One region of the Paraburkholderia sp. SSBN10T genome, then DNA from elsewhere that is predicted to be linked to it. Evidence: predicted binding sites of a transcription regulator. Region 1 holds the regulator's gene; each other region holds the start of a gene.
What was found. The regulator LexA, encoded in region 1, represses DNA repair genes until DNA is damaged. The targets are predictions, from matches to a motif close to ACTGTATNNNNATACAGT.
Positions count from the first base shown of each region.

Region 1 (7,458 bases):
ACTGCGGCGAGTAAATCGAATCGAATACGCCGCCATCCGCAAAGTGCGTCTTCTGCGCATTGGCCCAGCCGCCGAACGAGTCGTCCACCGTGTACAGCTTCAGCTTCGGAAACTTCGCGGTCAGCGCGGCCGGCACCTTGTCCGAACGCGGCCGGTAGAAATTCTCGGCGGCAATTTCCTGCCCCTGCTCGCTATACAGGAAGTTCAGATATGCCTCGGCCAGCTTGCGCGTGCCGTGCTTGTCCACCACCTTGTCGACCACCGCCACCGGCGGTTCGGCCAGAATGCTGACCGACGGCACGACGATCTCGAACTTGTCGGGGCCGAATTCCTTCACCGACAGGAACGCTTCGTTTTCCCAGGCAATCAGCACATCGCCGATACCGCGTTGCACGAAGCTCGTGGTGGCCCCACGCGCGCCCGAATCGAGCACACCGGCATTCTTATAGAGCTTCGAGACAAATTCTTTGGCCTTCTGGTCGTTGCCGCCCGGCTGATGCTCGGCGTAAGCCCACGCTGCCAGATAGTTCCAGCGCGCGCCGCCCGAAGTCTTCGGGTTCGGCGTGACGATCGACACGCCCGGCTTCACCAGGTCGTCCCAGTCCTTGATGTGCTTCGGATTGCCCTTGCGCACGAGAAACACGATGGTCGAGGTGTACGGCGCGGCGTTATCCGGCAGACGCTTTTGCCAGCTCTTGTCGATCAGCCCCTTGTTGGCGAGCGCATCGATGTCGTAGGCGAGCGCCAGCGTCACGACGTCGGCCTGCAGCCCGTCGAGCACCGAGCGCGCCTGGGCGCCCGAACCGCCGTGCGACTGCTTGAAGGTGACGGTCTCGCCGGTCTGCGCCTTCCACTGCTTGCCGAACGCCTCGTTCACCTGCTGGTAGAGCTCGCGGGTCGGATCGTAGGACACGTTCAGCAGCGTCGCATCCGCAGCCTGCGCCTTGCTTGCGAGGCCGAGTGCCGCGGCCGCGCCGAGCGCCAATACCGCGACGAGTCTTCTGGTCCTGCCGGCGAACCCCGTGCCCTGATCGATCATCCATCTTCTCCGCGTTGTGGTTGGTTCAGACGCCTTGCGTCCGATGTTGTGTGCTGCGCGTCATCTGGTCTGCACCGTTGCGGGCGTCAGAGTGGAGGCCAGTCTATCGAAGGGCTTTCATCATTAAAAATAATGTTTCTTCATTTTTTAATACGTAAAAGTGGTAATGACAGCCGGACGCGGTGTTGCGGCACGAAAACGACTGTTTAGACGCCGGTTAGCGGCGCTGGAACGACACCCAGGGTCGAGAACTTAAAGTAAAGCTTGAATTGCGCCCGATACTGTATAAAAATACAGTCACCTGTCTATCCATACAGTGGCGCCATGACCAAACTCACCGCACGACAGCAAGAAGTTTTCGATCTGATCCGCCGGGCTATCGAACGCACCGGCTTCCCGCCCACCCGCGCGGAGATCGCCGCCGAACTGGGCTTCAGTTCGGCCAATTCGGCGGAAGAGCATCTGCGCGCCCTCGCGCGCAAAGGCGTAATCGAACTCGCGGCAGGCGCGTCGCGCGGCATCCGGCTGCTGCTGGCCGGCCAGGACGACGCGCCGCATCAGTTCACCTTGCCGCATCCCAGCCTGATGCAGTTGTCGCTGCCGCTGATCGGCCGGGTGGCCGCGGGTAGCCCGATCCTTGCGCAGGAGCACATTTCGCAGCACTACGCCTGCGACCCGGCACTCTTCTCGAGCAAGCCGGACTACCTGTTGAAAGTGCGCGGGCTGTCCATGCGGGACGCCGGCATTTTCGACGGCGACCTGCTCGCCGTGCAGAAGAAAAGCGAAGCGAAAGACGGCCAGATCATCGTTGCGCGGCTCGGCGACGACGTGACGGTCAAGCGTCTCAAGCGCCGGCCGAATGGAATCGAGCTGATCGCCGAGAACCCCGATTACGAAAACATCTTCGTTCAGGCCGGCAGTGCGGAATTCGCACTTGAAGGCATCGCGGTGGGGCTGATCCGCCCCACCGAGTTCTGAACCCTGCACTGAACAAGACTGGAGAGACTCATGGAACGCCTTGCCCGCCTGCTGCCCTTCCGCCAGTTCGGTCGTCTGCGCCATTTGCGCAAGCTGGTGCCCTGCGCACCGATCGAGGCGTCCGGTACGACTCCTTCGTTGTTCGACGCACCCGAGCCGCAGAGCTCAACCTTGCCGTCGGCGCTGCCGGCTTTCGCACGGGTGTCGCTGAATTCCGGACTCAATACGGCGGAGCCGGCCCGGCGTGCGCCGGTACGGGTCTACCACGGCCCGTCGCGCCTCATCATGGTGGGTACGGTGGATGCGGTATGCCGCATGATTGATCGTTGTATCGCCGAAGAACGGGCAGGCGTGCAGAACGCGCTGTTCGAATAAGCAGGCGGGGATGGTGCAGGTGCGCGCAGGGATCGTTTCCGTGCGAATGTGGTCCATCTAAAACCACCCCTCATGGAGAGTTTCGCCCGATGGCTGTTTCCACACCTGCTAAACGCGGCTATGCGCGGCCGCTGATCGTCGTACTGCTTGTGATTGCGCTCGTGGCTGTCCTTGGCTACAGCTATGCGTCGCCCTATCTGGCGCTCAATCGCCTGAAGCACGCCGCCGATGCCCGCGATGCGCAAACTGTCAGCGAGTATGTGGACTATCCCGCGCTACGCGAAAGTCTGAAAGAGCAAGTTTCCGGCTTGCTGACGAGAAAGCTCGAGGCCCGTGTGGGCAGCAACCCGCTCGCGGCGCTCGGGTCGATGATCGGCACGGCATTGATCGGTCCACTGGTCGATGCCTACGCTACGCCCGATGGCGTTGCGGCACTGCTGAACGGCATGCCGCCGCGTGGCGACCCTACCCAGCGTCCGCCTGTGCCGCAAGATAGCGCAGCGAACGCCCCGGCCGGCACCGCGAATTCAACGCCCGGCGCCGTGACGCCCGCCCCAGCGCCCGCAGCGTCACAAACTGCTGAAACGAGCGCGCCGCCGCAAACCACGGCGGGCTATCGCGGCATCAACGAATTCGTGGTCACGTATCAGCATGGTGCAGACGATACGCGCTATTCAGCGATTCTGCGGCGCGCAGGGCTGTTTTCGTGGAAGCTGGCCGCCGTGGACCTGAACGGTTAGGTGGCGCGGCGCGGTGTGACGTGATCCGCTTGTGCGTGACCTCGTGTGCGCACTCGTGCGCGATTCAGCCCACCGCCCGACCCACTGCGTGCCTCGTCAAGCCACTGTCGCTGTAGCGGCTGCCGCCTGTTGCTGCTCCTGGACCGACGAGCACGCCACCAGAATGCTGCACGAAACGCGATCGAGCAGCGGTGTGTTGCCCGCTCCCATCCACCAGCGCGACAACCCGGTGCGGCAGCGGTGGCCGACCACCACGAGATCCACGTGCAACTCATTGGCGAGGTTGGCGATTTCGTCTATAGGATGGCCGAACGCAAAGTGCCCTTGAGCGCTAACGCCGCGTTCGGTCAGCCAGTCGACCCCTTCCTGGAGAATGTCGCGGGCGGTTTTCTCGAAGCTGCCGCAGGCCACGTCCGTCAAGAGGCCTGCGCTCTGCGCAATGCTCGAGCGCATGTCGACCACCGAGAGCAAATGCGTTTCAGCTTTCAGGTCCAGCGCCAGGTCGGCCCCGCAACGCAACGCCTTGCGGCCTTCGCGCGAGCCGTCGTAGCACAGCAGGATTTTTTTGTAGCTCGCCATGATGTTCTCCCTACCGCGTCGATCGCGGTTCTGTCCTGAATCATGGTGCGCCGCAATTCAGCTTGCAAGGGATGGAAAACGCTAACCGCGACAAAGTACACGCTCAGTGCGTCCGGCCCGTTGTGCAGCGCATGCCGCAGCGCAAGAACCCGCACTCTGCCAGTGCACGAGCGCCGACATTGCAGCGCCGATGCCCTAGAATGGGCAGCCGCACCGGCCTTTCACGTCTTTCGGAATCCCCAACGACCCCATGTCTGAAGCCGCCATCGAATTCCTGCAAGTCCACAAGCGCTATGCCGATAAGACAGTTGTCGACGGCCTGTCGTTCCACGTGCGGCGCGGCGAATGCTTCGGCCTGCTCGGCCCGAACGGCGCCGGCAAGACGACGACATTACGCATGTTGCTTGGCATCGCGGCGCCCGATGCCGGCACGATCCGCCTGTGCGGCGAGCCGATTCCGCTGCGCTCGCGGTTTGCGCGGGCGCGCGTGGGCGTGGTGCCGCAGTTCGACAATCTCGACCCGGACTTCACCGTGCGGGAAAACCTGCTGGTATTCGGCCGCTACTTCGGCCTGAGCTCGGCGCAAACCCGTGCGCTGGTGCCGTCGCTGCTCGAATTCGCCCGGCTCGAAAGCAAGGCGGATGCGCGGGTCGGCGAGCTGTCCGGGGGCATGAAGCGGCGCCTGACGCTGGCCCGCGCGCTTGTCAACGATCCGGACGTGCTGATCATGGACGAACCCACGACCGGGCTCGACCCGCAGGCGCGCCATCTGATCTGGGAGCGGTTGCGCTCGCTGCTCGCCCGCGGCAAGACGATTCTCCTGACCACCCACTTCATGGAAGAGGCCGAGCGGCTCTGTCATCGCTTATGCGTGATCGAGGAAGGGCGCAAGATTGCGGAAGGCGCGCCGAATGACCTGATCGCCTCGGAGATCGGCTGCGACGTGATCGAGATCTACGGACCGGACCCCATCGCGCTACGCGACGAACTGGCGCCACTCGCCGAACGCACGGAAATCAGCGGCGAAACGCTGTTCTGCTACGTCACCCAGGCGGAACCGGTGCATGCACGGCTGAAGCAGCGCTCGGACCTGCGCTATCTGCACCGGCCGGCCAATCTCGAAGACGTGTTTCTGCGGCTCACCGGCCGCGAAATGCAGGACTGAAGCAGGATAGAACCAACATGGACGCACGCAGCTACGATCCCCCCAGCCAGGCCGCCCCCGCCGCCGAGCCCTTTGCCGCCCTGCCCGCCAACGCCGTCAACTGGATCGCGGTATGGCGCCGCAACTATCTGGTGTGGCGCAAGCTCGCGCTGGCGTCGATGTTCGGCAATCTCGCCGATCCGATGATCTATCTGTTCGGTCTGGGTTTCGGGCTCGGCCTGATGGTCGGGCACGTCGACGGTGTGTCGTATATCGCGTTTCTGGCGGCCGGCACGGTCGCGTCGAGCGTCATGATGTCGGCCAGCTTCGAATCGATGTACTCGGGTTTCTCGCGCATGCACGTGCAGCGCACGTGGGAGGCGATCATGCATACGCCGCTCACGCTAGGCGATATCGTGCTGGGCGAAGTGATGTGGGCGGGCAGCAAGTCGCTGCTGTCCGGGGCGGCGATCATGCTGGTGGCCGGGGCGCTCGGTTATGCGAACTTTCCGTCGATGCTGCTGGCGCTGCCCGTCATCGCCCTGACCGGCCTCGCGTTTGCCGCCGTGGCGATGATCGTGACGGCGCTCGCCCCGTCGTACGATTTCTTCATGTTTTATCAGACGCTCGCGCTCACGCCGATGCTGCTGCTCTCCGGCGTGTTCTTTCCGATTGCGCAGTTGCCGCCTGTCGCGCAGCTCGTCACGCAGTTGTTACCGCTTGCCCACGCCGTGGATCTGATCCGCCCGGCCATGCTCGGCCGCCCGCTCGATCACGCAGCGCTGCATGTCGGCGTGCTGGCCGCGTACGTGGTCGTGCCGTTCTGTATCGCGGCCGTGCTATTCCGGCGCAGGATGATGCGTTAACGCGCGGCGATGTGCCCCGGCACGCCACCCGCGCCCACGCTTCGGTCACGCACCGTGCTCACGTTAGCTCACAGTGCGACTGCAAGACTCAGTCTTCGTCGTCCGTCCAGGGGATTTCGACGTCGGAGATAAACGCGACCGTTGCGAACGGGCCGCCTTCCTGACGTCCGATCTTGCCGTCCGCGCGTTGCCATTCGACGCGAAACAGCGTGCCCGGATCGTCGGCAATCAGGCGAACCGTGCGCACCTCGTCGGGATCGGACTCTTCCACCGGGCCGTCGAGCGACACCAGCAGTTCCTGTGGCCACAGGCCGTCGGCGGGATCATAAATGCGATCGCCGTCGGGAATCAGCGTGAAGGCCTCCACGCCGATCGTTGCCGATGCTTCGATGATCATTTTGCCCAAGGCGCGCAGCAGCGCGGTGGCACGCGCCGAGTTTGCCTGGCGGATCGCGAGGTCCCCGCGCGTCAGCGCCTGTTCAAGTTTCGGATTTGTTTTTTGTTGCGCCATTCTATTTCCTGATTGCAATCGCTCGAGTGTCTGCGGCGGTTTCTTACCCTGCATGCTGCGGGGGTGCCCGCCGCCTGTGCTTTTTTCGCGCTGAATCGTACCACCGGTGGACGCCTCAACTCACCCGAGCCCGACTGCGGTTCGATCCAGACGCCCTCCGTTCCCCAGTGTAGGACGTGATTCGCCATCTGGCATTGGAGATTTGTCGGGCGCGACGCCAAAGGCCGCCCGCCCGGTTCAGAATCCGAGAGTGACGGCAAGGCCGCCGGCCACCACGCCGAACAGCACCACCGACACCGCGACCAGCGTCAGCAAACGCGGCCGGAACGAGCGTGCCAGCATCGCCAGCGACGGCACGCTGATCGGCGGCAAGGTCATCAGCAGCGCGCCCGCAGGACCCACGCCCATGCCGAGCGAGAGCATCGCCTGAATGATCGGCACCTCGCCCGCGGTGGGGATCACGAACAGCATGCCGGCGACCGCCAGGGCAACGATCCAGACGAACTGATTGCCGATTTCCGGGCCGACATGCGGAAACAGCCAGGCGCGCGCCGCGCCGAGCAAAAGGATCAGCACGATGTATTCGGGAATCAGACGCGCCGCCATGCGCACAAACAGTCCCAGCCAACGCATGAACGGATTGCCGCGCGCCGCCTCCTGTTGCGCGGCGAGTTGCGCCAGTTGTCCGCCGGCAGCCGCGGCCTCCTGCGGCGTGACCAGCCGGTTCACCAGATAGCCGAGACCGAACACCATCAGCACGCCCAGCGCGAGGCGCAGCGCTGCCCAGTGCCAGCCGAGCACGAAACCCATGAAGACGAGCGTCGCCGGATTGAGCACCGAATTGCCGAGCCAGAAGGCGATCGCGCCACCCGGCGAGGCCTGGCGCTGCCGCAAACCGACCACGACGGGCGCCGCGCAGCAGGTGCACATCATGCCGGGGATGGCCAGCAGCCCGCCGGCCGCGACGCTGCCGAAGCTGGTCTTGCCCAGCACCCGGGCGATCCATTGCACCGGCAACAACACCTGAACCGCTGAGCCGAGCACGAGGCCGAGCACCATCGCCTGCCAGATCGCCTTGCCGTAGGCGAGCGCATAGCTGAGGGCGGCCGCCAGCGACGGCGCCGGCGGGCTCGCGTCGGCGCCCATCAGGATCGATTTGCCGATCGAATGGGTTGCGGCAGCGGTAAAGGCGCGGTGGTAGTAGGGAAACCACTTCACATAGAAGA
Region 1 is NZ_JBWQQI010000014.1:7,310-14,767, reverse strand. It holds gene AC1ECK_RS21165 (sulfate ABC transporter substrate-binding protein) at 1-1,039, opposite strand, end outside; gene lexA (transcriptional repressor LexA) at 1,364-2,017, shown strand; gene AC1ECK_RS21155 (hypothetical protein) at 2,048-2,392, shown strand; gene AC1ECK_RS21150 (DUF2939 domain-containing protein) at 2,482-3,132, shown strand; gene AC1ECK_RS21145 (universal stress protein) at 3,229-3,711, opposite strand; gene nodI (nodulation factor ABC transporter ATP-binding protein NodI) at 3,962-4,876, shown strand; gene AC1ECK_RS21135 (ABC transporter permease) at 4,894-5,721, shown strand; gene AC1ECK_RS21130 (hypothetical protein) at 5,810-6,232, opposite strand; gene AC1ECK_RS21125 (permease) at 6,470-7,458, opposite strand, start outside.

Region 2 (7,458 bases), on a different contig from region 1:
GACTGCCGTTGATTTGCACCGCTTCGTCCGGTCCCTCGTAGCCGAGGTCCATCTGCTTGGCGAGCGCCGCCTGTACCCAGTCGCGCACCGCATTGCGGGCAACCTCGGTGAGCTCGACAGGCGCGAAAATTTGTCCGGACAGCCGGTTTTCGGCGCGCGCGAGAGCCAGTAGCTGGGTGACGAGCCGCGCCGCATGCTCGGAACTCGTCGCGATCTGCTCGAGCGAACGGTGGACTTCCGCGGACACGTCCTGCCGCAGCGCGAGTTCGGCCTGGGTGCGCAGACCGGCGAGCGGGGTCTTCATCTGGTGCGCGGCGTCGGCGATGAAGCGCTTTTGCAGCTCCATGTTTTGTTCGAGACGTGTCAGCAGGTCGTTGAAGGACGTCACCAGCGGCTCGATTTCCGGCGGCGCGCGATGAGCTTCGAGCGGCGACAGATCGTCCGGACGCCGTGCGCGGATATGCGCCTGCAGCGCGTGCAGTGGCGCGAGCCCGCGCGAAAGGCCGAACCACACCAGCACGATCGCGAGCGGCAGGATCACGAATTGCGGCAGGATCACGCCTTTGATGATGTCGTTGGCGAGTTGGCTGCGCTTGTCGAGCGTTTCCCCAACCTGTACCAGTACCGGCAGCGCGCCCGGTGTCTGTGGAAACTCGACGGTCGTGTAAGCGACGCGGATGTCGTTGCCGCGCAGCATGTCGTCGCGAAACTCGACCAGTCCCGGTGGTGGCCGGTCTTCTTCGTGCGGTAGCGGCATGTCGCGATCGCCGCCCACCAGTTCGCCACGCGTGCCGAGCACCTGATAAAACACCTTGTCGACGTTGTCCCCGCTCAGGAAATCGCGCGTCGCGTCAGGCAGCGACAGCTCCGCGACTCCGTTTACCGCATGGATCTGGCGGGCCAATACATAGGCATCGGTTTCGAGCGCGCGGTCGAACGGACCGTTGGCGATCGATTTGGCGACGAGGTAGGTGACCGCAATGCTCATCGGCCACAGCAGCAGCAAAGGCGCCAGCATCCAGTCGAGAATTTCGCCGAACAGCGAGCGCGGGCGGGCCGCGGCGGCGGTTTCCGTTTCGTCGGGCGGCGCGAACGGGTTCTCGTAACGGGCGTCGCGCGCCTCGTCGTCGAGGTCCGCCGCTGGCGCCGCGGCGCGCTCTGCGCGTGCGGACATGAGCGCTCTCTATTTGAAGTGGTGGCTCGCGGGCATCGCGGCGGGTGCGGGCGAGGAGGGCGCGGCAGGCTCGGATGCGGCCGGTAAGCCAGATGGACTGGAGGTTGGCGCCGATGATGCCGCGGCTGCGCCTGCACTCGCGCTGGACGCCGCCATGGAGGACGGCGCGCTCGCCCCGGCTGTCGTCTGCGCGGCTTTCTCCAGGCAGTAGCCGAGGCCGCGCACGGTGAGAATGCGCACGCCGCTCGGTTCGATCTTCTTGCGCAGCCGGTGCACGTAGACTTCGATCGCGTTGTTGCTGACCTCTTCGCCCCACTCGCACAGGTGATCGACCAGTTGCTCCTTCGACACCAGCCGGCCGATCCGTTGCAGCAGCACTTCGAGCAGGCCCAGTTCGCGCGCCGACAATTCGATGACCTGGTCGTTGATGTAAGCGATCCGCCCCACCTGATCGAACGACAGCGAGCCGTGCCGCACGACCGTCGGGCCACCACCGGCGCCGCGCCGGGTCAGCGCCCGCACGCGGGCTTCGAGTTCGTTGAGGGCGAATGGCTTGGCCATATAGTCGTCGGCGCCGAGGTCGAGCCCTTTGACGCGTTCATCGACGCTATCCGCGGCGGTCAGGATCAGCACAGGCAGGTTCGAATTGCGCGCCCGCAGGCGGCGCAGCACCTCGAGCCCTGGCATGCGCGGCAGGCCGAGATCGAGAATCAACAGGTCGAAAGTTTGCACCGACAGCGCGGTATCCGCCTCGACGCCGTTCTTCACGTGATCAACGGCGTATGCCGATTGGCGGAGTGATCGAATCAGACCATCCGCGAGTATGCTGTCATCTTCGGCAATGAGAATTCGCATGATGCGCCAGCCTGCCATGCCGGCACCGTGGTAACGCCCGGCGCGCAGCGGTCTCCAGAGATTATTGTGGGTAGTCGGCGCAGCTTGACCGCACATGAATGGCGCCATGTGCGAATCGTGCTTGCCAAAACTACTGTTTTTTTATACAGTGTCTGCGTTTAGGGTGCTGTCCGTGATGAATGGGCTGCACATCTGCCTCAGACGCCGTTCATCATAGCAAAGGACGATTCATGGAAGAAAGCAAGAAAGGCTCGGCTGGACTGACGGCTGAAAAGAGCAAGGCCCTGGCTGCCGCGCTCGCGCAGATCGAAAAGCAGTTCGGCAAAGGGTCGGTCATGCGGCTCGGCGCAGGCGAGGCAGTCGAAGACATTCAGGTGGTCTCAACGGGATCGCTTGGCCTCGACATCGCGCTTGGCGTCGGCGGTTTGCCGCGTGGCCGTGTGGTCGAAATCTACGGGCCGGAATCGTCGGGTAAAACCACGCTGACGCTTCAAGTCGTTGCTGAAATGCAAAAGCTCGGCGGCACGGCAGCGTTTATCGACGCGGAACACGCACTGGACATCCAGTACGCGGGCAAGCTCGGCGTGAACGTGTCGGACCTGCTGGTTTCGCAACCGGACACGGGCGAACAGGCGCTGGAAATCGCCGACGCACTGGTGCGCTCGGGTTCGATCGACATGATCGTGATCGACTCGGTCGCGGCTCTCGTGCCGAAGGCCGAAATCGAAGGCGAAATGGGCGACTCGCTGCCGGGTCTGCAAGCACGTCTGATGTCGCAGGCGCTGCGTAAGCTCACCGGCACGATCAAGCGTACGAACTGCCTCGTCATCTTCATCAACCAGATCCGTATGAAGATCGGCGTGATGTTCGGCAATCCGGAAACCACCACGGGCGGCAACGCGCTCAAGTTCTACGCATCCGTGCGTCTGGACATCCGCCGTATCGGCTCGATCAAGAAGAATGACGAAGTGATCGGCAACGAAACGCGCGTGAAGGTCGTCAAGAACAAGGTGGCGCCGCCGTTCCGTGAAGCGATTTTCGACATCCTGTACGGCGAAGGCATCTCGCGTCAGGGTGAAGTCATCGACCTGGGCGTCTCGGCGAAGATCGTCGACAAGGCCGGTGCCTGGTACAGCTACAACGGCGAGCGCATTGGTCAGGGTAAAGACAATGCACGCGAATTCCTGCGCGAAAATCCCGAGATCGCACGCGAAATCGAGAACCGCATCCGTGAATCGCTGGGCGTGAATGCGATGGCGGAAGTTGCAGCAGGCGCCGAAGTCGCGGGCGAAGAGGAGTAATCGTCGCGTGATACGCAAGGGCCGGCCTGTATCCGATGCAGGACGTGATGCGGACGGCCCGCGTGACGATGTCCCAGTTGATCCAATAGGTTCGGCTGGGCCAGACTCCGCGGAGTCAGACTCCGCTCATTCATCGTCACGGCCGGTTCGCTCGTTCGGGCGTTCCTCAGTACGCTCGCCGCAGTCTCCTGCGGGCCGTCGTTCCTCCGGGCAGTCGCCCGAGCATTCCTCCGTGCAGCCTTCAGATCCATTCGACCCGTTCGAGTCCTTCGACGCGCACGACCAGGCTTCCGGCCGCGCGCCTTCAGCGCAGGGCGACGCTACCGATGCGCCCACGGAAACCACCTACACCCGCTCGCGCCGTGCACCCGGAGAAGCGCGCCCGGACGAGGCGAGCGCAGCCGGGAAATCCAAAGGCCCCGTCCGCTCGTTAAAAGGACGCGCACTCGGCTACCTCTCGCGCCGCGAATACAGTCGTGCCGAACTTTCGCGCAAGCTGATGCCCTTCGTCGAAGAGGCGGACTCCCTGGAAGCTTTGCTCGATTCGCTCGAAAGCGAAGGCTGGATGTCCGATTCGCGCTTCGCCGAAAGCCTCATTCATCGCCGCGCTTCGCGCCTCGGTGCGAACCGGATTGTCGGTGAGCTGAAGCGTCATGCGGTTGGCCAGACGCTGATCGAAGAGGCGAGCGCCCAGCTTCGCGAAACCGAACTGGCGCGCGCTCAGGAGATCTGGCGCAAGAAATACGGCCACCTTCCAGAAACCCCGGCCGAACGTGCGCGGCAAGCACGCTTCCTCGCGGCACGCGGTTTTTCCGGCGCGACCATCGGCAAGATCCTCAAGGGGATCGACGAGGAGTGGGCTGGCGACTGACGCCACAAGCCACCCAAGCCTGGACGCCACACCCACCGCGCCCGCGCGCATATCCCGGCACGCCGATCTCGCGCGACACTGCGCCGCATCTACCCGCACCGGATTGGTGCTATGCACAACGCGCGCTGTCTCAAATATCCAGTATGCTAAAATTCAACGGTTTTCCAATTCGGCCTTTTCCTTCCGCATGCCGCTTCCCCCGCCAGCTTCCCGTCAGTTGCGCCATCGTCGCGCAATTCGTGCGGAAGCCTATGAGCGTGAAGACGGCCTGTGGGACATAGAGGCGTGTCTAACCGACCAAAAGCCACGTGATGTGGCACTTGCGTCGGGCGTCCGGCCCAACGGTCAGCCGATCCATGAACTCTGGCTCCGCATTACGATCGATCGCAAGCTCAACGTTGTCGACGCGCAAGCGTCGTCCGACTGGGTGCCCTATCCCGGTCAGTGCGAAGCCACCAATCCCGCCTATCGTGCCCTCATCGGGCTCAATCTGTTCAACAACTTCCGTCGCGAAACCGCCCGTTTGCTCAGCGGCACGGCAGGTTGCACGCATCTCACCGAGTTGTGCGCTGTCCTGCCCACGGCCGCCATTCAGGCGTTCGCCGGCGAAGTGTGGAATACCAATAGCGGCAAGCCGCCGCACGAAGCGGATTCAGGGAACGCTTCACCTCAAGCCTCAGACGAGCACTCAAACGACAAGCCGCCATTCCAGTTGGGTCGCTGCCACGCGCTGCGCTTCGACGGCGAGGCGGTGCGACAGTTTTATCCGCGCTGGTATGGCCGCGCGCCGCGTTCAGCGGAACGCGCGGATGCAGCAAGCGAGCAAACCCGCCAATCCGCCGGCAACGGCGGCGGCATGTCCCGTTTGAACGACAGCAGCGGAAACGAAGTTCAATCCAACTCTCAGACTGAAGGGAATCACGCATGAAGATTCACGAGTACCAGGGTAAGGAAATCCTGCGGAAATTCGGCGTCGCGGTACCGCGCGGCAAGCCGGTCTTCTCGGTGGATGATGCGGTCAAGGCCGCTGAAGAGCTGGGCGGCCCGGTATGGGTCGTGAAGGCTCAGATCCACGCGGGTGGCCGTGGCAAGGGTGGCGGCGTGAAGGTCGCAAAGTCGCTGGAACAGGTTCGTGAATACTCGAACCAGATCCTCGGCATGCAACTCGTCACGCACCAGACCGGCCCGGAAGGCCAGAAGGTGAACCGCCTGCTGATCGAAGAAGGCGCTGACATCAAGAAGGAACTGTATGTCGGTCTCGTGATCGATCGCGTCTCGCAGAAGGTCGTCGTGATGGCTTCGAGCGAAGGCGGCATGGACGTCGAAGAAGTCGCGGAAAAGACGCCTGAGCTGATCCACAAGATCGCCGTCGATCCGTCGACCGGTCTGAAGGACTCGGAAGCGGACGAACTGGCCACGAAAATCGGCGTGCCCGCCGCTTCGCTGCCGCAAGCTCGCGCGATCCTGCAAGGTCTGTACAAGGCATTCTGGGAAACGGACGCATCGCTGGCCGAAATCAACCCGCTGATCCTGACGGGCGACGGCAAGGTCATCGCGCTGGACGCCAAGTTCAACTTCGACTCGAACGCCCTGTTCCGTCATCCGGAAATCGTGGCTTACCGCGATCTGGACGAAGAAGATCCGGCTGAAGTCGAAGCATCGAAGTTCGACCTCGCCTACATCTCGCTCGACGGCAACATTGGCTGTCTCGTGAACGGCGCTGGCCTCGCGATGGCAACGATGGACACCATCAAGCTGTTCGGCGGCGAACCGGCGAACTTCCTGGACGTGGGCGGTGGCGCCACGACCGAGAAGGTCACCGAAGCGTTCAAGATCATGCTGAAGAACCCGAATCTGACGGCCATTCTGGTCAACATTTTCGGCGGCATCATGCGCTGCGATGTGATCGCGGAAGGCGTGATCGCTGCGTCGAAGGCAGTCTCGCTGAAGGTGCCGCTCGTGGTCCGCATGAAGGGCACGAACGAAGACCTGGGCAAGAAGATGCTGGCGGAATCCGGCCTGCCGATCATTGCGGCAGACAGCATGGAAGAAGCTGCTCAGAAGGTCGTCGCGGCCGCTGCGGGCAAGGCGTAAGCCAGGCCGGGCGTTCACCAGGATTACGAATGGCGGCGCGTGAGCGACGCGGGCGGAGAACATCCCGTCCATTGGCGCAACCGCGCGACGCCAAACGAACAGAGGTCAATACATGTCGATTCTGATCAACAAAGACACCAAGGTCATCACGCAGGGCATCACCGGCAAGACCGGTCAGTTCCACACGCGCGCCTGCCGTGAATATGCAAACGGCCGCGAAGCGTATGTCGCGGGCGTGAACCCGAAGAAGGCCGGCGAAGATTTCGAAGGCATTCCTATCTACGCAAGCGTCGCGGAAGCGAAGGCTGAAACGGGCGCAACCGTTTCGGTCATCTACGTTCCGCCCGCAGGCGCAGCGGCAGCCATCTGGGAAGCGGTCGAAGCCGACCTGGATCTCGCAATCTGTATCACGGAAGGCATTCCTGTCCGTGACATGATCGAGCTCAAGGCCCGCATGCGCGCGAAAAACAGCAAGACGCTGCTGCTCGGACCGAACTGCCCGGGCACGATCACGCCGGACGAACTGAAGATCGGCATCATGCCGGGTCACATCCACCGCAAGGGCCGCATCGGCGTCGTGTCGCGTTCGGGCACGCTGACGTATGAAGCAGTCGGTCAGTTGACGGCGATCGGCCTCGGCCAATCGTCGGCAGTCGGTATCGGCGGCGACCCGATCAACGGTCTGAAGCACATCGACGTGATGAAGATGTTCAACGACGATCCGGATACGGACGCCGTCATCATGATCGGCGAAATCGGCGGTCCGGACGAAGCGAATGCTGCGGAGTGGATCAAGGGCAACATGAAGAAGCCGGTGGTTGGCTTCATCGCGGGTGTCACGGCTCCTGCCGGCAAGCGCATGGGTCACGCTGGCGCGCTGATCTCTGGTGGTGCCGATACGGCTGAGGCCAAGCTGGAAATCATGGACGCATGCGGCATCAAGGTCACGAAGAACCCGTCGGAAATGGCGCGTCTTCTGAAGGCGATGCTGTAAATCGAAATAAGCCGGCTAGATCGGCCTATTTTTGATACGCTTACGAAGTCCTTTCGTAAGAGCGCAGTTCTAAAGCGAGGGAGCGAGCAATTGCTCCCTCGCTTTTTTGTCGTCTACGCGCTTCAGTTCTTTCTATTCTTTTGCGGTGCCATGCAACATGGTTGCGCCA
Region 2 is NZ_JBWQQI010000013.1:183,842-191,299, reverse strand. It holds gene AC1ECK_RS20930 (sensor histidine kinase N-terminal domain-containing protein) at 1-1,174, opposite strand, end outside; gene AC1ECK_RS20925 (response regulator) at 1,184-2,029, opposite strand; gene recA (recombinase RecA) at 2,260-3,330, shown strand; gene recX (recombination regulator RecX) at 3,338-4,201, shown strand; gene AC1ECK_RS20910 (DUF2889 domain-containing protein) at 4,389-5,129, shown strand; gene sucC (ADP-forming succinate--CoA ligase subunit beta) at 5,126-6,295, shown strand; gene sucD (succinate--CoA ligase subunit alpha) at 6,408-7,289, shown strand.
Region 2: the regulator LexA is predicted to act here: its motif matches at 2,162-2,179, upstream of recA (recombinase RecA).

Region 3 (7,458 bases), on a different contig from region 1:
TATGGAAATCGGGCGCATGCAGATCGGCCGGGCCACGCTGGAACGGATGGAAGAACGCGCCCGGAAGCGCCGCAAAAACCGGCTCCCAGCACAGCAGACCGAACAGCGAGTTGATCAGCGCGTTCTCGACGTAATGAACCGGCGCCTCCGGGCTGCCAAGGTGGTCGCGCGCCGCATATTCGACGGGAAGCGGCGCAGCGGGCCTGGCAAGTATCAGCACACCGCGCTCGATGCGGCGCGCCGCAACCGTTCTCGCTACCGGCTGCCCCAAACGGCGCTGCAGGCGCGGCAGCATCCTCGCCACACGCTGGCGCTCCTCTTCACTTTCCGGCGCTTCGGCCGCCTGCGACGCCAGCGTCAAGGCGGCCTCGCAACGGCCGCAGCGCTCCAGCACCCGCATGCGCCGATGGCGCGCCCCCGGCCACCGGCAAGCGCTATAGACGGCGAGCGCCGCGTCCCATTGCTGCTGACGCTCGCAGTGCTGGCCGATCAGAAACAGCAGCTTGGCGCGGCGCGTTTCGAGCCACGGGTTGGCGGTTTCGACGGCGGCGATTGCGGCGAGCAGCGGCTCGACAGGTTCGTCCTCCGCGAGCGTTTCGAGCGACTCACGGCACGCTTGCAAGGCGAGATAGCCGTCGACATCCGCACGCTGCTGGAACGCTCGCGACGACGGTGCGAATGCCACCGTTTCGTACTGGAACACGCCCAGGTCCGCAAGGACGAATTCCGACCAGTCCTGATGCAGGTTGCCGAAAAACATCAGCCGCAAACGCTCGCACAGCGGCGCGATGACGACGTGGAACACCTGGTCGGTGGAGCTGGGGTTCCAGACCTCATAGGGACGCGAATCGGCATGCGTGGCGCGCAGCGCGTCGAGCAGATCCGACTTGCGGGTACCCTTGCGCACGGGCACGGCGGCGAACATCTGCTGTAGTTCGGGACGGGTTGCGAGCGCGAACAGTTCGTCGAGGCTCAGGTGCGGCGCGGGATCGATCCAGCCGAGTGCGATCAGCGGCGCGCTGGCGCGCAGCGGACAGCCGATCTCCTCATAGCTCAGGCGGCTCGCTCTGAACAGGGTGCCCTTGCGCATCAGCATGCGCACCAGCAAAGCCCGGGATGCCTGCGGCAGGCCGCGGAATGCATCGAGGAAGCGGCGCTCGTCCGGGCCAAACACGTCGTCGTAGCGCTCGGCGAGCCATGCCAGCGCTCGCTCGAAATTCACCAGGTAGTACAGGGCGGCGGACGGGATTGGCGGCGGCGCGGACGCAATCCCGGAGGCGCCGGCGGTAGCGGAAGGCGCGCCCGCGGCGGTAAAAGGAACCTCAGCGGGAACGACGGAAAGCGCGTCAGGATGCATCTGTCACCACAGGCAATCGCAATGGGCTGTATGTTTATACAGTGATGATAGCAAAACCGGTGGGATGCTCGCGCCTTCGCGATTACCATTGTCGGCGCCCGGCAACGCTGAAGCCGCTGTCAGCGCGTGCCGGAAATCCAGTGCGTGGACACCCAACCCTTACCGCAGATCAGCTTGAATGAGCCGGGTCAATGAATACTAGCTGCCTCGCCGGTGAACCCAAAGCGCCCAGCCTGTCGCGACAACTCGTCTGGCCCTGGACCGCCTATTGGCTGGTCATGCTGGCCGTTGGGATACAGGAAACGTTATGGACAGGCGAACTGCATTTCTGGCGGCCGCTCGTCAACGTCGGCACGGCTGCCCTCGCAGCCACGGTGCTGGCTCGGGTGCAGATGAGGCGCGCCGCGCGCTTCGACCGCTTTCTCAACCATCCGGCGCAATGGTTTCTCCATAGCTGGGCATGGATGCCGCTGCAAATGATTGCCTACGTCGGCGCGATGTATGCGATGCGCATCGGCATCTATGCGCTCGCGGGCTCGCGGTATCAGCACGGGCCCTGGCTCGAAACGATGGCCTACGAAGCGACCAGTTTCATCTTGTTCTATGCGTTGTTCGGCGGGATTCACTTCGGCTTGCGGTCTTACTCGGCATGGGCTGCCGAACGTCTGCGCACCGAGCAGCAAGCGACGCTCGCACGCGAAGCGCAACTCGCGCAGTTGACCCAGCAACTGCAGCCGCACTTTCTGTTCAACGCGCTCAACACGATCTCGGCGCTGATCCACAGTAACCCCGACGCCGCCGACAAGGTGCTCACCCGCCTCGCGACCCTGTTGCGCGCGGCCACCGACGCAAGCCGCCGCCCCGAACAGCCGCTCGCCGACGAACTGGCGTTGCTGCGCGCCTACGCGGACATCATGGTGCAACGCTTCGCCGATCGCGTGCGGATTTCGTGGGACGTCGACGACGCTGCACAGAACTGCCGGGTGCCTACGCTCGGCCTGCAGCCGCTGCTGGAGAACTGTTTTCGCCATGTGGTCGAACGGCGCAGCGCATTCACGAACATCGTCGTACGAACCCGGCTCAGCGCTGGAATGCTGCAGGTGGAAATCGAGGACGACGGCGATTTGCAGCACCTGCCTGCGGTGCGCGGAGTGGGTCTCGGCAATCTCGCGGACCGTCTGCAATCGTTGTACGGCGCGCAGGCGAGCCTCGAACTGAAGCTGCGGCCAGGCGGCGGTCTGATTGCGGGAGTGACGGCACCATGCGCGCGCTGATTGTCGATGACGAAGCGCTCGCGCGCAGCAAACTGCTGCGCATGCTTCGCGCATTTGCCGATGTCGAAGTGGTCGGCGAAGCCTCCGACGGCGCAACGGCCCTTACGCTGACGATGCAATTGCGGCCGGACGTGATCTTCCTCGACGTGCAGATGCCCGGGGTCGACGGTTTCGACGTTGCCGCATCGTTACCGGACGACGCTCCGGCGCTGGTCTTCGTGACCGCGTTCGACCAGTACGCATTGCGGGCCTTCGACACCCACGCCACCGACTATCTGCTGAAGCCGGTCGAACCGGAGCGCCTCGAGCGCGCCGTGGAGCGGCTGCGCGACTCGGTCCGCAAGCCGAAACGCCCGCGCATCGCCGCGCCGGCCCATCTGATGATTGCCGACCGCGGGCAAACGCATGTGGTGCGCTGCGCCGAGATCGAATGGCTGGAGGCAGCCGGCAACTACGTCACCCTGCATCTGCCCGGGCGGACCGTGCTGATCCGTCGTACGCTCGCCGCCCTGCTCGACGACCTCGACAGCGCCTTTTTCCGCACACACCGCGGCGCTGCGGTGGCGCTCGCCGCCGTCGTCGCCGTGCGGCCACGGGGCAAAGGCGATGCCGTCGTGACCTTGCGCAGCGGCGCCGAGGTGCCCTGCAGCCGACAGCATCGCGCGGCTCTCATGCAACGTCTAGGGTAATAACGCGGGTCTGCTCCATTCGTCACGCGGCAGACCCGGCTCGTCCCAAGTCGATTGCCGGGGGCACGGTGTCGAACTACGCTGACCGGCGTCACCTTATCGATGCTACGGTCATGGCCGCGTTGCTCACCCTGCTTAAATTCTCCGTCTTCCTGGTCCTCGTGTCCTCATTGGCCGAGGCACTCGTGCTGTCGGTGCGGCGCGGCTGGCGCGGCTATGACTGGCGCGCAGCCGCCGTGTCGGTGGTCGACTTTCTGGTTCGCGAGTATCCCTTGCAGTGGTTGCTGCCGCTCGCGTTCTGGAGCGACGCAATGAGCTGGTTCTGGCGGCACCGGCTTTGGACCTTGCCGATGAACCATTGGAGCGGATGGCTCGCGTGCTTTATCGGTCAGGAGTTCTGCTATTACTGGTTTCACCGTGCGGCCCACCGGATACGCTGGTTCTGGTGCAACCACGCCGTCCACCATTCGCCTAACCAGCTCAACTTCTCTGCTGCGTACCGTATCGGCTGGACCGGCCGGCTTGCCGGATCCACGCTGTTCTTCGTGCTCCCACCGCTGTTTGGCATGCCGCCGCAGATCGTGCTCATGTTGCTTTCGCTCAACCTGCTTTATCAGTTCTGGCTGCACGCAACATGGATTCCGCGCTTAGGGCCGTTGGAGTGGATTCTCAACACGCCTTCGGCGCATAGGGTGCATCACGCGTCGAACATCGAGTATCTGGATGGCAACTATGGTGGTGTGCTCATCGTGTTCGACCGGTTGTTCAATACATATATTGCAGAGCAGCGCGACGTGCCGTGTCGCTACGGTCTGGTCACGCCGATGACGACTTATAACGTGCTGAGAGTGGAGTTCGATCATTGGCGCGCATTGTGGCGCGATCTGTTGAAGGCGCGGTCGATCCGCGAGGCGTGCGGATACCTCTTCATGCCGCCTGGGTGGCAGCCGGACGGCAAGGGCGAGACCACCGAAGACCTCAGACGGCGCGTGGACACGCTGTCTTTGGGCGAGCCGCAACGGTAGGAGAATCCAGGACGCGAGTTGCTGCCGCGACGATTGGCTCTACCGCAGCCTTGGGAACAGTTTGGCGTGGCCTCCTGCGCAGCGCTGCTGCAAAATCGGAAATGCGAGTAGACATCCAGGACGCCTGCCGAAATAATATGCGAGCCAAGCTCGCATTTTGTTCGAATCAGGAGAGTGACACGATGGGTGTAAGTGAACTGCTGCTCAAGATGTTCCGCTATCAGGCGTGGGCCAATGGCGAACTCCTCGATACAATGGACAGCTTGAGCCCCGAGCGCCATTCGACGGAACGGCATCTTGCCATCCGGTTGATGAATCATTGCCTGGTGGTGAACAAGATCTTTGTGGCTCATCTCGTGGGCGAGAGTCATCACTTCCAGTCGGACAATACGCCGGACACACCCGATCTCGCGGAGCTGCGCGCTGGCCTGGCGTCTACCGATCAGTGGTACCTCGACTATCTAGGAACGGTCACTCCGGCCATGTTGTCCGAATCTGTCGCCTTCGCGTTCACTGACGGCGACAACGGATATATGACGCGCGAAGAGATGCTAACCCACGTCGTGACCCATGGCGGTTATCACCGCGGTGAGGTAGGACGGATTCTGAAACAGGTTTCCAACGGCCTGGAGCCAGGCATCAAATTGCCGTGGGACACCTACGCCGTGCATTTGCACAGCACGGAGCCCGCGCGTCGGTTGCGAGGCGCAGCGTAGACAGCACGTTGACGAGCACATAGCGAACCGACAGCCCGCCATGTCAGATATCGTTTCGTTTCTCGCGGTTTTTATCGTCGCCATCGGCTGTCTGTCGCTGATTGTCGTTCAGCTATTCACGGGCGTCCCTTCCCTCTCCTTGAGCGCGTCGGAAGCCGCCGACGCAATCGCGCTATTGAAAGAAGCGAATCTTCCGCAACAGGCAATCATCTATGAGCTCGGCAGCGGCTGGGGCGCGCTTGTGATGGCTTTGGCACGCGCGTTCCCGGATGCAGAAGTGCGAGGCATCGAAATTTCGCCGCTTCCCTATTGGATTGCCAGACTCCGGACCCGGAAGCTGCGCAATGTGTCGCTGACCTGGGGAAACTTCAACAAATGCAATCTGGCAGACGCCGATGCGGTGACCTGCTATTTGATGCGCAATCCGATGGTCAAACTGGCCGACCTCTTCGACCGAATGTTAAAGCCGGGCACACGGGTCGTATCGGTTGCGTTCTGGTTTCGTGGTCGCCAGGTTGCTGCCACCCGGCAAGGACGGATGCGCGGAGCAGTCGCGTTGTATGAGTGGCCGGCGATCAAGCCTGATTCTGAGCATTTTGGTGCGGAAGGGTTACCGGTTCCGCGTCGGAGATCCGGCGATGGGTCTTCAGCCGGCCTGTTGATGCAGGTCTATCGGGCTACCCCGCGCATCCATCCGTGATGGATGGCTCTCCAGTTCTCGCCGGCTACTTCCTCAAACCAACAAAGCTCCAACTCACATCCGCTCTGCCAAGCATATCCTCGCGACTGCTGCAATGCTGCTCGTGCAGACCGGCCTGTATCCCAAGCGCGATCGTCTCATCCGCGGAAACATCGAACATATGTCGTCCAACCGGCACCGGGCCGTGCCTGAGAGACATAATGACCAGGCCGCCCTCGTCCAGCAACTCCGCAATAGTGAACATCGCTGCCTGGCGTTCCGGTGCATCAAGATGCATCCAGACGGCAGTCAGCAAGATCAAGTCGAATCGTTGACGCCTGCCGCGTATGACATGCAACATAGGCAGTTGATCGTCGACCCATTCGAGATTCGGAAGCGTATGAAGTCTTTGCCCTTCGCTCCTCAGCTCCGGTGTTGGTTCGACCGCTACGACCCGATGCCCACGGTTAGCAAGCGCCGCCGCATCACGGCCGGAACCCGCTCCGATGTCGAGAACGTGGCTGGCCGTCTGAGGAAACAGGTGAATCACATCCCGGTGAACATCCTCGAATCTGACGCTTTCGTACTGAACGGCTAACCTCGCCGCCTCCGGGCCGTATCCCGCTGTCCCAGCTATGTCGTTCATGGAATTTCTCAGATTCAGATGGACTGTCGGCTAAAAAAGCCGATGTCTAATGCCGTGCCCCGATAGCCTCAGGCCTCTTTGCTCTTCGCTTTCGCCCGAGCGCGCGCAGGCGCATTCTTCTTCAATTTGCTCTGGTTGTATTCAACCGCGGCAAGGACAAGCTTTTTTAAAGCACGCTCGTTAATCTCATCGCCCTCGAAAAAATCGATCGCCCGTCTCGCGTTGCCTTCGAGGCCCGCGTTAAACAGCTTATCGGGATCTGGCAAGCCCGCACCGTGGGCAAAGGTAAGCTTCACCTTCCCTTTGTGGGCGTTAGCGACCGCGATCATTCCGTCGTGAGACCACACCGGGCTTCCCATCCACTTCCATTCCTCGATGATCTCCCGGTCGGCCGCGAGGATAGTCTTGCGGATGTTGGCGAACGTTTTGCCACGCCAGTCTGTGAGCCCTGCGATCAGTTGGTCGATTTGTTCCGATGGGTTCATTGGATATCCAGCTTTGAAGTGTGTCGGCGTCAACCTATCCAGCTTTGAAGTGTGTCGGCGTCAACCTGTCCGCGCTCGACAGTCGGCAACGCCCGAGTCTGCGCGAAGAACTTGCGTGAGGCAAGCATGCCCGTAGAGACCGCCTTGCCAATTACGATACCCCGGAAGGTATTCGAAAGCATTCACCAGACTCTCAAGCCCGCCCCACCGTCATGTCTCGACATCGGTACTAGCCAGTCAAACTTAACAGTTTGCCTTGCAAGTTTGACTGACTACCTTCATCATTGCTACAAGCGCAACCCAACCGTGTTTGAACAATCATGCCCGTTACGACCTTCGAGCAAGCCATCATCGATTTCATGCAGGCGATAGGACTGCTCATACGACGTACCCGCAGCGAATCGTCTACGGGGGAGCTATCAATGACCGAGTCTGTCGTGATGTCGCGGCTGGCGAACGACGGTCCGGCCACTACCGCGGCACTGGCGCGAACCGAAGGGATGAAGCCGCAGTCCATGGGAACGACGATTGCCTCGCTCGAGGAAATGGGCATCGTCAAGCGCACGGCGCATGCTACCGACGGTCGC
Region 3 is NZ_JBWQQI010000011.1:106,635-114,092, reverse strand. It holds gene AC1ECK_RS18470 (VRR-NUC domain-containing protein) at 1-1,357, opposite strand, end outside; gene AC1ECK_RS18465 (sensor histidine kinase) at 1,549-2,631, shown strand; gene AC1ECK_RS18460 (LytR/AlgR family response regulator transcription factor) at 2,619-3,320, shown strand; gene AC1ECK_RS18455 (sterol desaturase family protein) at 3,434-4,345, shown strand; gene AC1ECK_RS18450 (DinB family protein) at 4,483-5,061, shown strand; gene AC1ECK_RS18445 (class I SAM-dependent methyltransferase) at 5,102-5,761, shown strand; gene AC1ECK_RS18440 (class I SAM-dependent methyltransferase) at 5,787-6,386, opposite strand; gene AC1ECK_RS18435 (DUF1801 domain-containing protein) at 6,455-6,871, opposite strand; gene AC1ECK_RS18430 (MarR family winged helix-turn-helix transcriptional regulator) at 7,294-7,458, shown strand, end outside.
Region 3: the regulator LexA is predicted to act here: its motif matches at 1,383-1,400, upstream of AC1ECK_RS18470 (VRR-NUC domain-containing protein).